DNA from 2 places in the Streptomyces sp. NPDC007205 genome. Region 2 is predicted to be linked to the other one. Evidence: riboswitches for the same ligand, from Rfam matches in the RefSeq annotation. Region 2 holds a riboswitch; the other holds the start of a gene.
The links. A riboswitch is a leader RNA that binds a small molecule or an ion and turns the genes downstream of it on or off. The one in region 2 is predicted to bind S-adenosylmethionine.
Positions count from the first base shown of each region.

Region 1: another riboswitch for S-adenosylmethionine. It lies ahead of ABZ624_RS15935 (aminotransferase class V-fold PLP-dependent enzyme); the one in region 2 lies ahead of thrC (threonine synthase).

Region 1 covers NZ_JBEYEW010000008.1:49,357-55,744, reverse strand. The annotation lists gene ABZ624_RS15950 (hypothetical protein) at 1-231, opposite strand, end outside; gene ABZ624_RS15945 (rhomboid family intramembrane serine protease) at 385-1,128, shown strand; gene ABZ624_RS15940 (Lrp/AsnC ligand binding domain-containing protein) at 1,125-1,406, shown strand; gene ABZ624_RS15935 (aminotransferase class V-fold PLP-dependent enzyme) at 1,562-2,938, opposite strand; SAM riboswitch class IV at 3,094-3,210, opposite strand; gene trpD (anthranilate phosphoribosyltransferase) at 3,286-4,350, opposite strand; gene ABZ624_RS15925 (cytochrome bc complex cytochrome b subunit) at 4,468-6,129, opposite strand; gene ABZ624_RS15920 (Rieske 2Fe-2S domain-containing protein) at 6,126-6,388, opposite strand, start outside.
Region 2 covers NZ_JBEYEW010000003.1:313,268-319,655, reverse strand. The annotation lists gene ABZ624_RS07885 (extracellular solute-binding protein) at 1-94, shown strand, start outside; gene ABZ624_RS07880 (DUF3263 domain-containing protein) at 130-354, shown strand; gene otsB (trehalose-phosphatase) at 521-1,354, shown strand; gene ABZ624_RS07870 (trehalose-6-phosphate synthase) at 1,342-2,781, opposite strand; gene ABZ624_RS07865 (glucosyl-3-phosphoglycerate synthase) at 2,856-3,800, opposite strand; SAM riboswitch class I at 3,930-4,077, shown strand; gene thrC (threonine synthase) at 4,095-5,378, shown strand; gene ABZ624_RS07855 (MoaD/ThiS family protein) at 5,375-5,650, shown strand; gene ABZ624_RS07850 (cold-shock protein) at 6,083-6,286, shown strand.

The sequences.
Region 1 (6,388 bases), on a different contig from region 2:
GGCACCCGGCCTGTCCACGAGTTCCACCTGGTCCACCGCGTTGCACCAGCGGCAGCGCACCGACTCGATGGTCTCACTGACCACCTCGCGCTCCTCCACCGTCGGCTCGCCCGCCAGGTCGAGGTGGACATACTCGACGACCTTCGAGGAACGCGTCACGTCGAAGCGGGTGAGGTTGCCGCACAAAGCGCAGCGCCATCGGGTCGTCGCGGTCGGCAGGGGAACCGTCATCGTGGGTGTCCGCTTCCTTCTCGTCTCGCTCCCGCGCCGTCGCCCGACGCGTGTGGCCGTAACCCTACGGCCTGCCGGGGACTCGCCGCCCGTCCGTCCGCGGCGGCGAGGCGGTCTGTCGGCTTGCGTCCCGTTACGTCATGCTCTGTGTTCATGATCAGCGAGTGGAGCACGGCGGCCGGCAGGGCCCTCAGAGCGGTCCGGAGCGCCCCGGCACCCATGACATACGTCCTCATCGGGCTGTGCTGTCTGCTCTTCGCCCTGGGTCCGGCCGCGGGGCTCGCCCCGGGATACGGCTCCGGGGACGCGCTGCTCGCCGCGCAGCGGGCGTACTTCCGGCGCTGGGGCGTGGTGCCGGCCGAGCTGTTCGCCAGACCGGCGCGCGCGGCCCTCACTCCCGCCACGGCCCTGTTCGTGCACGGCAGCTGGGTGCATCTGCTCGGCAACATGCTCTTCCTCTTCGTCTTCGGCGTGCTGACCGAGGAACGGATGGGCCGGGTCGAGTTCACCCTGTTCTACGTCGGCTGCGGCTACCTGGCCCTGCTGGGCTACGCGGCCGCCAACGCCGCCTCCGAGCAGTCGCTGGTCGGCGCGTCCGGGGCGATCTCGGCGGTCCTCGGAGCGTTCCTCTACCTGTTCCCACGCGCCCGCGTGACCAGTCTTCTTCCCTTCCTGTTCTTCCTGCCGCTGCGGTTCCCGGCGTGGGTCGTGCTGCCGTTCTGGGCGGCGCTGCAGTGGGCGGCGGCACGGCAGGCCTCCGACGGCCCCGGGGTGGCGTATCTGGCGCACCTGGTCGGCTTCGGGCTCGGCTTCGGCTACGCATGGGTGCGCTACGGCCGTACGACTAGAGTGAGGTCCGCCCCAGCTCCGGCACCCGAGGGAGAGAACCAGCCGTGATCACCGCGATCGTCCTCATCAAGACCAGCGTGGACCGGATCCCCGAGATCGCGGAACAGATCGCCGCGCTGGAGAGCGTCAGCGAGGTCTTCTCGGTCACCGGCACCTACGACCTGATCGCCATGGTCCGGGTCGGCCGGCACGAGGACCTGGCCGAGATCATCCCCGGCCGGATCAGCAAGATCCCCGGCGTCGAGGTCACGGACACGCACGTCGCGTTCCGCACCTATTCCCAGCACGACCTGGAGGCCGCGTTCTCGATCGGCCTGGACAACTAGAGGCTGCGCCGCTCAGCCGGCGATTCAGCCCGGTGGGGCGGGGCGCCGACGCCTTCGCGCCTGCCGGGCGCGGTTCATGTGCGGGTGCGAGTCCGTCTTGGGTCGCTCGCGCAGTTCCCCGCGCCCCTTCGGGGGCGCTGCCCCCGACGCCTGCTTCACACCGCCGGCACGCAGCGGCCGTCCTCCGTGCGATACGTCCACTGCGCGCCCTCGGTCACCAGTTCCTTCACCGCGGTGACGAAGCGCTCGACGTGTTCCTCGGGGGTGCCCGCGCCGAAGCTGACGCGGATGGCGTTGAGGGACTTCTCGCCCGGGGCGGCCTCGGGGGCGCCGCATTCGCCCTGGGTCTGGGGGTCGCTGCCGAGGAGGGTGCGGACCAGGGGGTGGGCGCAGAAGAGGCCGTCGCGGACGCCGATGCCGTACTCGGCGGAGAGCGCCGCGGCGAAGTGGGAGCTGTTCCAGCCCTCGACGACGAAGGAGATGACGCCGACGCGCGGGGCGTCGTCGCCGAAGAGGGACAACACCTTCACCTGCGGGACCTCGGCGAGGCCCGCGCGGACCCCGGCGACCAGGTGCTGTTCGCGGGCGACCAGGGTGTCCCAGCCGGCCTCGGTGAGCGCCTTGCAGGACGAGGCGATGGAGTAGGCGCCGATCACATTGGGTGACCCCGCCTCATGCCGCGCGGCGCTCTCGTGCCACTCCACGTCCACTCCGCCGTCCTGACGCCGGGTCACCTTGCGGCTGGCGCCGCCGCCCGCGAGGTACGGCTCGGCCGCGCGCAGCCAGTCGGCGCGGCCGGCCAGCACACCGGAGCCGAACGGGGCGTACAGCTTGTGGCCGGAGAATGCGACCCAGTCGACGTCCAGGTCGCGGACGGACACGGGGTGGTGGGGGGCCAGCTGGGCGGCGTCCAGGACGATCCGGGCGCCGTGCGCGTGCGCCGCCGCCGCCAGTTCGCGCACCGGCCACAGTTCGCCGGTGACGTTGGAGGCGCCGGTGACGCAGACCAGCGCCGGGCCGTGGCCCCCTTCAACGGACACGGTGCGGTCGGCGAGGGCGCGCTCCAGGGTCTCGACGGCCTGCTGCGGGGTGCGCGGGGCGTTGAGGTAGGTGACCCTCGCGTCCTGCCAGGGCAGCAGGGAGGCGTGGTGCTCGGTCTCGAAGACGAAGACCTCGCAGCCGGCGGGGAGGGCACGGGCCAGCAGGTTCAGGGAGTCGGTGGTGGACCGGGTGAAGACCAGCTGGTCGTCGGTCCGGCAGTCCAGGAACTCCGCGACCGTCCGGCGGGCGTTCTCGAACAGGTCGGTGGAGAGCTGGGAGAGGTAACCGGCGCCGCGGTGGACGCTGCCGTAGTACGGGGCGTAGGCCGCCACGTCGTCCCAGACACGCTGCAGGGCAGGGGCGCTGGCCGCGTAGTCGAGGGCGGCGTAGGTGACCTCGCCGCCGGTGACGAGCGGGACAGTGACATCCCGGCCCAGAACCGGCAGAGGGGCACAAACGGACTGATCGGCGGCAGCGGTGAAGACGGACATGGCGAACTCCCGTGAGGACATACGCCCTGAGGGCGCAGGAAGAGAAAAGGGTGTGCGGAGGCGGGGCTCTGCGGCCCTATCGCATTCGCTTGCTCACGGAAGGCTCCCTCGAACGACCAGGACCCCTGGTCCCGCGCTCTCAGAAGCGCGCGAGGGGTCCGCGCTTGCCGTAGACCTCGCTGCCTACGGCCTGGTCTTCACCCGGGGCACCCCGCCACGGACGGAGGGTTGCCGGACAGTCGGCCGGGGCCTCATGACTGTCACTCATGACCTGGTACAGGAACGTACGTGAAACGATCGTCGTCCCGCAACCCGCGTCCGGATCGCGGGACGACCGTCGGTGGACGCTATGCGTTGCTGGCCGCCACCCAGCGATCCAGCGTCCGCTTCGCCGCACCGGAGTCGATGGACTCCGCCGCCCGGTCCATCCCGGCCCGCAGCTGCTCGGCCAACGGCGCGTCCACCGGCCGCAGCGCGACGAGCGCCGCCGCCGAGTTGAGCAGCACCGCGTCCCGTACGGGCCCGGTCTCACCGTCGAGCAGACGGCGGGCGACCTCCGCGTTGTACGACGCGTCCGCGCCGCGCAGGGCCTCCACGGGGACGAGGCCGAGGCCGACGTCCCGCGGGTCGAAGGACTCCTCGGCGACCTTGCCGTCCCGGACCACCCACACCCGCGAGGTGGCGGTCGTGGTCAGCTCGTCCAGGCCGTCGTCGCCGCGGAAGACCAGGGAGGAGTTGCCGCGCTCGGCGAGGACACCGGCCACGATGGGCGCCATCCGGAGATCCGCCACCCCGACGGCCTGGGCCCGCACCTTCGCGGGGTTGGTCAGCGGGCCGAGCACGTTGAAGGTCGTACGGATGCCCAACTGGCCGCGCGCCGCGGCCACATGGCGCAGCGCCGGGTGGAACTTCACCGCGAAGCAGAAGGTGATCCCGGCCTCTTCGGCGACCTGCGGGACCCGCTCCAGCGGAAGGTTCAGATTGACGCCCAGCTTCTCCAGCACGTCCGAGGCACCCGACGCCGAGGACGCGGCCCGGTTGCCGTGCTTGACGACCTTCGCCCCGGTGCCGGCGACGACGATGGACGACATCGTGGAGATGTTCACCGTCTTGGCACCGTCACCGCCCGTGCCGACGATGTCCACGGTCTGCCCCGGCACCTCGATCACGTTCGCGTGCGCGTACATCGCGCGCACGAGCCCGCTGATCTCCTGCACCGTCTCGCCCTTGGCACGCAGTGCCACGGCGAATCCCGCGATCTGCGCGTCCGTCGCCTCGCCGCGCATGATCCGGTCCATGGCCCATGCCGTGGCGTCCGCGCTCTGGTCGCGGCCCTCCAGCAGGGCGTTCAGTACCTCGGGCCAGGAACGGCCCGCCGCGGTGTCGCCTCCAGCGGGGGTCACAGCGCTCATAGCCGCTCCTGGTGTCGTGAGAACAGTGTGATCCCACCCTATCCAGCCGCGGACACGGCGAAGGGCCCCGTCCGTAACCCGGACGGGGCCCTTCAGCGTGGCGTGGCGACGCGGGGATCAGTGGTGGCCGTGGCCGCTCGCGATCTCCTTGTACTCCTCGACGGTCGGCTTCGGGATCTGGTTGTCCTCGCCGTAGTAGGCGTTGGACAGCTTCGCCCGGAGCTTCTCCGAGGCCGGCACCTTGCGCTCGACACCGTTCTCGTCGACCGTCGGGCCGATCTCGGCCGGCGCGTACTGGTGGTGAGCCGTGAGGGTGTGCAGCTGCTCCTGGCTGAGCGGCTCGTGCACCTCGATGAACTCACCGTGCGGCAGGCGCTTGATGATGCCGGTCTCGCGGCCGTGCAGCACCTTGTCGCGGTCGCGGCGCTGCAGGCCGAGGCAGATCCGCTTGGTGGCGATGAACGCGACGACCGGTCCGACGAAGAAGCCGATCCGGACGAACCAGGTGACGGCGTTGATCGACAGGTGGAAGTGGGTGGCCCACAGGTCGTTGCCACCGCCGACCAGGCCGATCATGTAGACCGTCACCCAGGCGACACCGAACGCGGTACGGGTCGGGGCGTTGCGCGGGCGGTCCAGGATGTGGTGCTCGCTCTTGTCGCCGGTGACCCAGGACTCGATGAACGGGTAGACCGCGATCGCCGCCAGGACGAGGCCAAAGAGCACCAGCGGGATGAACACACCCAGGACCAGCGTGTGACCCCAGAAGTTGATCTCCCAGCCCGGCATGTAGCGGACCAGACCCTCGGCGAAGCCCATGTACCAGTCGGGCTGGGCGCCGGTGGACACCTGGTCCGGGCGGTAGGGGCCCATGGCCCAGATCGGGTTGATCTGGGCGACCGCCGCGATGGCCGCGATGACACCGAAGACCAGGAAGAAGAAGCCTCCGGCCTTGGCCATGTAGACCGGCAGCAGCGGCATGCCGACGACGTTCTTCTCGCTCTTTCCGGGGCCCGCGAACTGCGTGTGCTTGTGGTAGAAGACCAGGATCAGGTGCGCCACCATCAGGCCGAGCATGATGCCCGGCAGCAGCAGGATGTGGATCGAGTAGAACCGGGCGACGAAGTCGTGGCCGGGGAACTCGCCGCCGAAGAGGAACATCGAGATGTACGTGCCGACGATCGGCATCGACAGGATCGCGCCCTCGGTGAAGCGCACACCGGTGCCGGAGAGCAGGTCGTCCGGGAGCGAGTAACCGGTGAAGCCGGTGAACATGCCGAGGACGAACAGCAGGAAGCCGAACAGCCAGTTGATCTCACGCGGCTTGCGGAAGGCGCCGGTGAAGAACACGCGCATCATGTGCACGAACATGCCGGCGAGGAAGATCAGCGCGGCCCAGTGGTGGATCTGCCGGACGAGCAGACCACCGCGCACGTCGAAGGAGATGTGCAGGGTCGAGTTGAACGCCTCGGACATCAGCTGCCCCTGGAGCGGGACATAGCTGCCGTGGTACTCCACCTCGTTCATCGACGGGTGGAAGAACAGCGTCAGATAGACACCCGTCAGGATGATGATGATGAAGCTGTACATGCACACTTCGCCCAGCATGAACGACCAGTGGTCGGGGAAGATCTTGCGCATGTTGGCCTTGGCCAGGGAGTAGATCCCGAGCCGGCCGTCGGCCCAGTCGGCGATCCGCTCGCCGGCCGGTGCCTTCCCGCGAGAGCGGCCCGCCGCGCCGGCGGCAGATGAATTCGTGTCGTTCGCTGCAGTACTCATCCGCGCTCCCAGAATGCAGGACCGACGGGCTCCTCGAAGTCGCCGAGCGCCTGGAGGTAACCCTCACTGTCCACGCCGATACGCAGCTGCGGCAGGGCGTGGCCGGCGGGGCCGAAGATCACTCGGGCACCGTCGGAGAGGTCGAAGGTGGACTGGTGGCACGGGCACAGCACGTGGTGCGTCTGCTGCTCGTACAGCGAGATCGGGCAGCCGACGTGGGTGCAGATCTTGGAGAAGGCGACGATGCCTTCGTGCGACC
Region 2 (6,388 bases):
CGGCCAGGCCGTCGCCCCCGGCGGCAGTCCCTCCGCTGTCCTGTCCCGCCTCCAGGCGACGGCGACCGCGGCCGACAGCGGCGACGCGAGCTGAGCCGGTTGTCCGTGCCCGGCGCTACGGTGACGGGCATGGAACTCGGCCACCGCGAACAATCAATCCTCGCGCTGGAGCGCCGCGGCTTCTCCGGCCCCGGCGCGAAGGAGCGGGCGATACGCGAGGAACTGGGCCTGTCCCCGGTCCGCTACTACCAGCTGCTGAATGCGTTGCTGGACGACGAGAGAGCACTGGCGCTGGATCCGGTGACGGTGAACCGCCTGAGGAGGGTACGAGAGTCCCGCCGCTCGGAGCGCTGACCCCGGTACGCGGGTGCCCGCCGCTGCTGCCGGCCTGGCGGGCGCCCGTTCAGCCGAACGAGTCGGGTGGTGGGTGGGCGAGGCGGGGTCCAGGGGCGGAGCCCCTGGCGGGGTGTGGGGCGGAGCGCCAGGCGTGACCACGGCCCGCGCTGGATACTGTCGGGGTATGGACCCTCTGCCCACCCCGCAGACCCAGCCCGGCCGGGACGGATTGGCCGCCTTCCTGGCGAAGCCCACCGCAGCGATCGTCGGTCTCGACTTCGACGGCACCCTCGCCCCCATCGTCGCCGACCCCGAACAGGCCCGCGCCCACCCCGAGGCCGTACCGGCGCTCGCCGCGCTCGCCCCGAAGGTGGCCTCCATCGCCGTGATCACCGGCCGCCCGGCCGGGGTCGCGGTCCGGTACGGCGGCTTCGCCGGCGTCCCCGGCCTGGAGCACCTGACCGTCCTCGGCCACTACGGCGCCGAACGCTGGGACGCGGTCACCGGCACTGTCACCGCCCCGGCCCCGCACCCCGGTGTCGCGGCGGCCCGCGCCGAACTGCCGGGCGTACTGGACCGCAATGGAGCCTGGCACGGCACGTGGATCGAGGAGAAGGGCCGGGCGGTCGCCGTGCACACCCGCCGCGCCGACGATCCGCAGGCCGCGTTCGAGGCGCTGCGCGGCCCCCTCACCGACCTCGCCACCCGCCACGGGCTGATCGTCGAACCCGGCCGGATGGTCCTGGAACTGCGCCCGCCGGGCATGGACAAGGGCGTGGCGCTCGGCGAGTACGTCCGCAAGACCGGCGCCGAGTCGGTCCTCTACGCCGGTGACGACCTCGGTGACCTCCCCGCCTTCGCGGCCGTCGAGGAACTCCGCTCCGACGGCATCCCCGGCGTCCTGGTCTGCAGCGGCAGCACGGAGGTCACGGAACTGGCGGAACGGGCGGACCTGGTCGTGGACGGCCCGGCCGGCGTCGTCCACCTGCTGCGGACGCTGGCGGCTCAGCTGGGCTGAAGCTCTTCGAGCGCCCGCAGCTGCTGGAGGAACCACTGGGCGGGCGGCAACGCGGTGGCGGCGGCAGCCAGCCGCTTCGACCGCTCCGCCCGCTCCCCGTCCGGCAGGGACAGCGCCTCGTGCAGGACCCGCGCGGTCTGCAGCACGTCATAGGGGTTCACCACGAGCGCGTCGGCGCGCAGTTCCTCGTAGGCCCCGGCCTCCCGGGACAGCACCAGCGCACAGCCCCGGTCGGAGACGACCGGGATCTCCTTGGCGACCAGGTTCATGCCGTCCCGGATGGGGTTGACCAGGGCCACGTCGGCGAGCCGGTAGGCGGCCAGGGAGCGCGCGAAGTCGTCCTTGACGTGCAGCACGACCGGGGTCCAGCCCGGCGTGCCGTAGGCGGAGTTGATCTCCTCGGCCACCCGCTGCACCCCGGCGGTGTAGTCGCGGTACACGGCGAGGTCCTGCCGCGACGGATACGCGAACGCGAGGTGCACCACCCGCTCACGCCACTCGGGGTGGTCCTCCAGGAGCTGCCGGTACGCCAGCAGCCCCCGCACGATGTTCTTCGACAGCTCGGTGCGGTCGACCCGGACGACGGTCCTGCGGCCCTCGCCGATCTCCTCCCGCAGTGCCGCCATCCGCTCCTCGACGTCCGGCTCGTGCGCACGCCTGCGCAGGAATTCCCCGTCCGCCCCCAGCCCGTGCACCCCGATCCGCGTGTCCGCGGGGATCCCGGACGCCAGGACCGCCTGCGCGCAGTCCCGGAACGCGTCCGCCCAGCGCCGCGTCAGGAACGCCACCCGGTCCGCCGCGAGCATGCCGGCCATGAGCTGTTCGCGGATGTCGTCCGGGAGCAGCGCGAAGTACTCCCGCGGCGCCCACGGCGTGTGCGAGAAGTGACCGATCCGCAGATCGGGGCGGAGGTCACGGAGCATCCCGGGCACCAGGCACAGGTGGTAGTCCTGCACCAGCACCGCCGCCCCCTCGGCCGCCTCCTGGGCCAGCGCCTCGGCGAACGCCCGGTTGTAGGCCTCGTACGACGCCCACTGCCGCCGGAACTCCGTGTCGAAGACCGGCTCCAGCGGGGTCTGGTACAGCATGTGGTGGACGAACCAGAGCACCGAGTTGGCGATGCCGTTGTAGGCGTCCGCGTGCACGGCCGGGTCGATGTCGAGCATCCGCACACGCTGCCCGCCGGTGTCCTCGGCCGGCAGCAGCCCGCCGTCCGCACGCCGTACGGCCTCCCGGTCGCCGTCGCCGAGCGCGGCGCACACCCACACCGAGCCCGCGTCCGAGCCGATGGCCGACAGCCCCGAGACCAGCCCGCCGCCGCCCCGCCTGGCATGCAGCGAGCCGGCCCCCTCGTCGGCGTACACCGTGTACGAAACCGGGCCGCGATTGGACGCGACCAGTACCTCAGCACCCTGCGTGGCAGCCATGGTCCTCAACCTAGCCCGGCCCGGAAACGCTCAAACGTACGGCTACGCCCGGCATGCAGCCGTATACGACGGGTTCACGCCACCTTGCGTTCGGCGTACTCCGCGATCTCCGCCATCGGCGGCCGTTCCTCGGTGTCCACCGAGTAGGTGCGCGGCTCGAAGCCGTCCTCGCCCCGCTCGAACTGGGTGAGGGAGGGGCGGATCAGATGACCGCGGGCCAGCCTCAGCTGGGCCGTGCGGTAGATCGCCGCCGCCATCCGGCCCAGCGCCTGTCCGTCCTGGTGCCGGTGCTTGCGGACCCCGACATCGACCTGGGCCAGCGCGTCCAGCCCCACCAGGTGCAGTGCGTCGACCAGCATGCCCAGCTCCACGCCGTAGCCGACGGGGAACGGCAGCTGCTCCAGCAGTGAGCGGCGGGCCGCGTACTCCCCGCCGAGCGGCTGCACGAATCCGGCCAGCTGCGGCCAGTGCATGTTCAGCAGCGGGCGGGCCATCAGCTCGGTGACCCGGCCGCCCTGCCCGGCGGCGCCGCCGAGCGGGCGGTCGTACATCGCCTTGACCAGGTCCACGTCCGGCTCGGTGAGCAGCGGGCCGACGATTCCGGAGACGAAGTCGGGGGAGAACTCCCTCAGGTCGGCGTCGATGAAACAGAGGATGTCCCCGCCGGTGACCAGCAGGGAGCGCCAGAGCACTTCACCCTTTCCGGGGACGGCGGGGAGGCGGGGCAGGATCTCGTCGCGGTGGACGACCCGGGCGCCCGCGGCGGCGGCGACCTCGGAGGTGCGGTCGGTGGAGCCGGAGTCGACGACGACGATCTCGTCGACGAGCGGCACCTGCTCCGTGAGGTCGTGACGGATGACCGCGACGATGTCGCCGACCGTCTCCTCCTCGTTGAGCGCGGGCAGCACGACGCTGATCGTCTGGCCCGTGCGCTGTTTGGCGGACAGGATCCGGTGGAGAGGGCGATCGGTCACGGACCAGGAGCGGGTGGCCAGCCAGCGCTCGACTTCTTCCAGCACGGTCTGTGGCTCCTCACGTTGTCTCGCGGTTCGGACGACTATCTCAACTGTCCTGGCCTTCGGTTACAGTCTTGAGCAACGCCGGTGACCATCGCATGTCGGGGGTCCCGGGCGTCCACAACCGAATACCGCTCATCCAGAGGGGCAGAGGGACACGGCCCGATGAAGCCCCGGCAACCCTCCAGCCGGTTCTTGTCACATTGATGTGGCGAGGCTCCCGGCTAGGGAAGGTGCCAAATCCGTCTCACGGCGAGATGCGTCGTGAGGAAGATGAGGAGAAAGGGCCTCGCCTCCATGGCTGTGCAGACAGTTGCAAGCTCCAGCAGTTCCACCGTCGACCTCGGTCCCGCCGCGGCCCTGAGCTGTCGCGAGTGCGGTCACCGCGTCCCGCTCGGCCCGGTGTTCGCCTGCGAGGAGTGTTTCGGCCCACTGGAGATCTCCTACGACTTCTCCGGCTACGACACCGAAGAGCTGCGCCGCCGTATCGAGGCCGGCCCCGCGAACATCTGGCGGTACGCGCCGCTGCTGCCCGTCCCGGCCGACGTGGCCGACAAGCCGAACCTGAACCCCGGCTGGACCAAGCTCGTCAAGGCCGACAACCTCGCCGCCGAACTCGGCGTCACCGGCGGCCTGTTCGTGAAGGACGACTCCGGCAACCCGACGCACTCCTTCAAGGACCGTGTCGTCGCCCAGGCCCTGGAGGCCGCCCGCGCCTTCGGCTTCACGACGCTCTCCTGCTCCTCCACCGGCAACCTGGCCGGTGCCGTCGGCGCCGCCGCCGCCCGGGCCGGCTTCCGCTCCTGCGTGTTCATCCCGCACGACCTGGAGCAGGGCAAGGTCGTCATGGCCGCGGTCTACGGCGGCGAGCTGGTCGGCATCGAGGGCAACTACGACGACGTGAACCGCTTCTGCTCCGAGCTGATCGGCGACCCGGCCGGCGAGGGCTGGGGCTTTGTCAACGTCAACCTGCGGCCGTATTACGCGGAGGGCTCCAAGACCCTGGCGTACGAGATCTGCGAGCAGCTCGGCTGGCGGCTGCCCGACCAGATCGTGGTCCCGATCGCCTCCGGATCCCAGCTCACGAAGATCGACAAGGGTCTGCAGGAACTGATCAGGCTCGGTCTGGTCGAGGACAGGCCCTACAAGATCTTCGGTGCACAGGCCGAGGGCTGCTCGCCGGTGTCCACCGCCTTCAAGGCCGGGCACGACGTCGTACGGCCGCAGAAGCCGAACACCATCGCCAAGTCCCTCGCCATCGGCAACCCGGCCGACGGGCCCTACGTCCTGGACATCGCCCGGCGCACCGGCGGTGCCGTGGAGGACGTCACGGACGAGCAAGTCGTCGACGCGATCAAGCTGCTGGCCCGCACCGAGGGCATCTTCGCGGAGACGGCGGGCGGGGTGACCGTCGGCGTCACCCGCAAGCTGCTCAAGGACGGCGCCCTGGACCCGGCGAAGACCACGGTGGTCCTCAACACCGGCGACGGCCTGAAGACCCTCGACGCGGTGGCCGGGACCGGTCTCACCGCCACCATCCGTCCGACCCTGGACTCCTTCCGAGAGGCTGGCCTCGCATGAGCGTGACCGTTCGCATCCCCACCATCCTGCGCACCTACACCGGCGGCCGGGCCGAGGTCGCGGCCGAGGGCACGACCCTCGCCGAGGTCATCGAGGACCTGGAGAAGAACCACACCGGGATCGCCGCCCGCGTCCTGGACGACCAGGGCAAGCTGCGCCGGTTCGTGAACGTCTACGTCAACGACGACGACGTCCGCTTCGAGCAGGGCCTTGAGACCGCCACCCCGGACGGCGCCGGTGTCTCCATCATTCCGGCGGTCGCCGGCGGCTGATCGTTACCTTGGGTAACTTCAGTTACCCATTGTTCATGGAATTGCCTCCTCCGTGAGAGAAGCGGAGGGGGCAATTCTGCGTGATTGAGCACGGTACAGTTGGGGAACCTGGTCACGGTTCCCCGGCCGTGGGCCCTGGATTTCATGCCGCACACCCCGCAAGAAGCAGCCAAAATGCGAGGGCTTTATGCGGCTTTTGTAACGTTTACGGGGCCCGACTTGCTCCGAAGTAGGGTGAATTCTCACCACATTCCGGACCCCTCGCGTCCAGAATTCTCGTCCGATTGACCTGTTGCAGACGGCAGTTGGACAGATACATTCAGCCGCGGTCGACGCGTTCCGGCGCACGCCCCCGACCGATTGGGGGGTGAGGTCTGACCCGGGTCCGCGAAGTGTGGATCTGTGCAAGGGCCAGTAATAGGGGAGTTAGGCATGGCTCAGGGCACCGTCAAGTGGTTCAACGCGGAGAAGGGGTACGGCTTCATCGCGGTCGACGGTGGTGCGGACGTCTTCGTCCACTACAGCGCCATTCAGATGGACGGCTACCGCACCCTGGAAGAGGGCCAGCGGGTGGAGTTCGAGATCTCGCAGGGCCAGAAGGGCCCGCAGGCCGACATGGTTCGCCTCAGCGCCTGAACGGTTTTCGCACGAAGGGCCCGCACCTCGCACAGGGTGCGGGCCCTTCGGCGTGTCCGGGCTGCCCCTGTTCGCACCGGGCTGATCCGGCTGAGCCGCTTG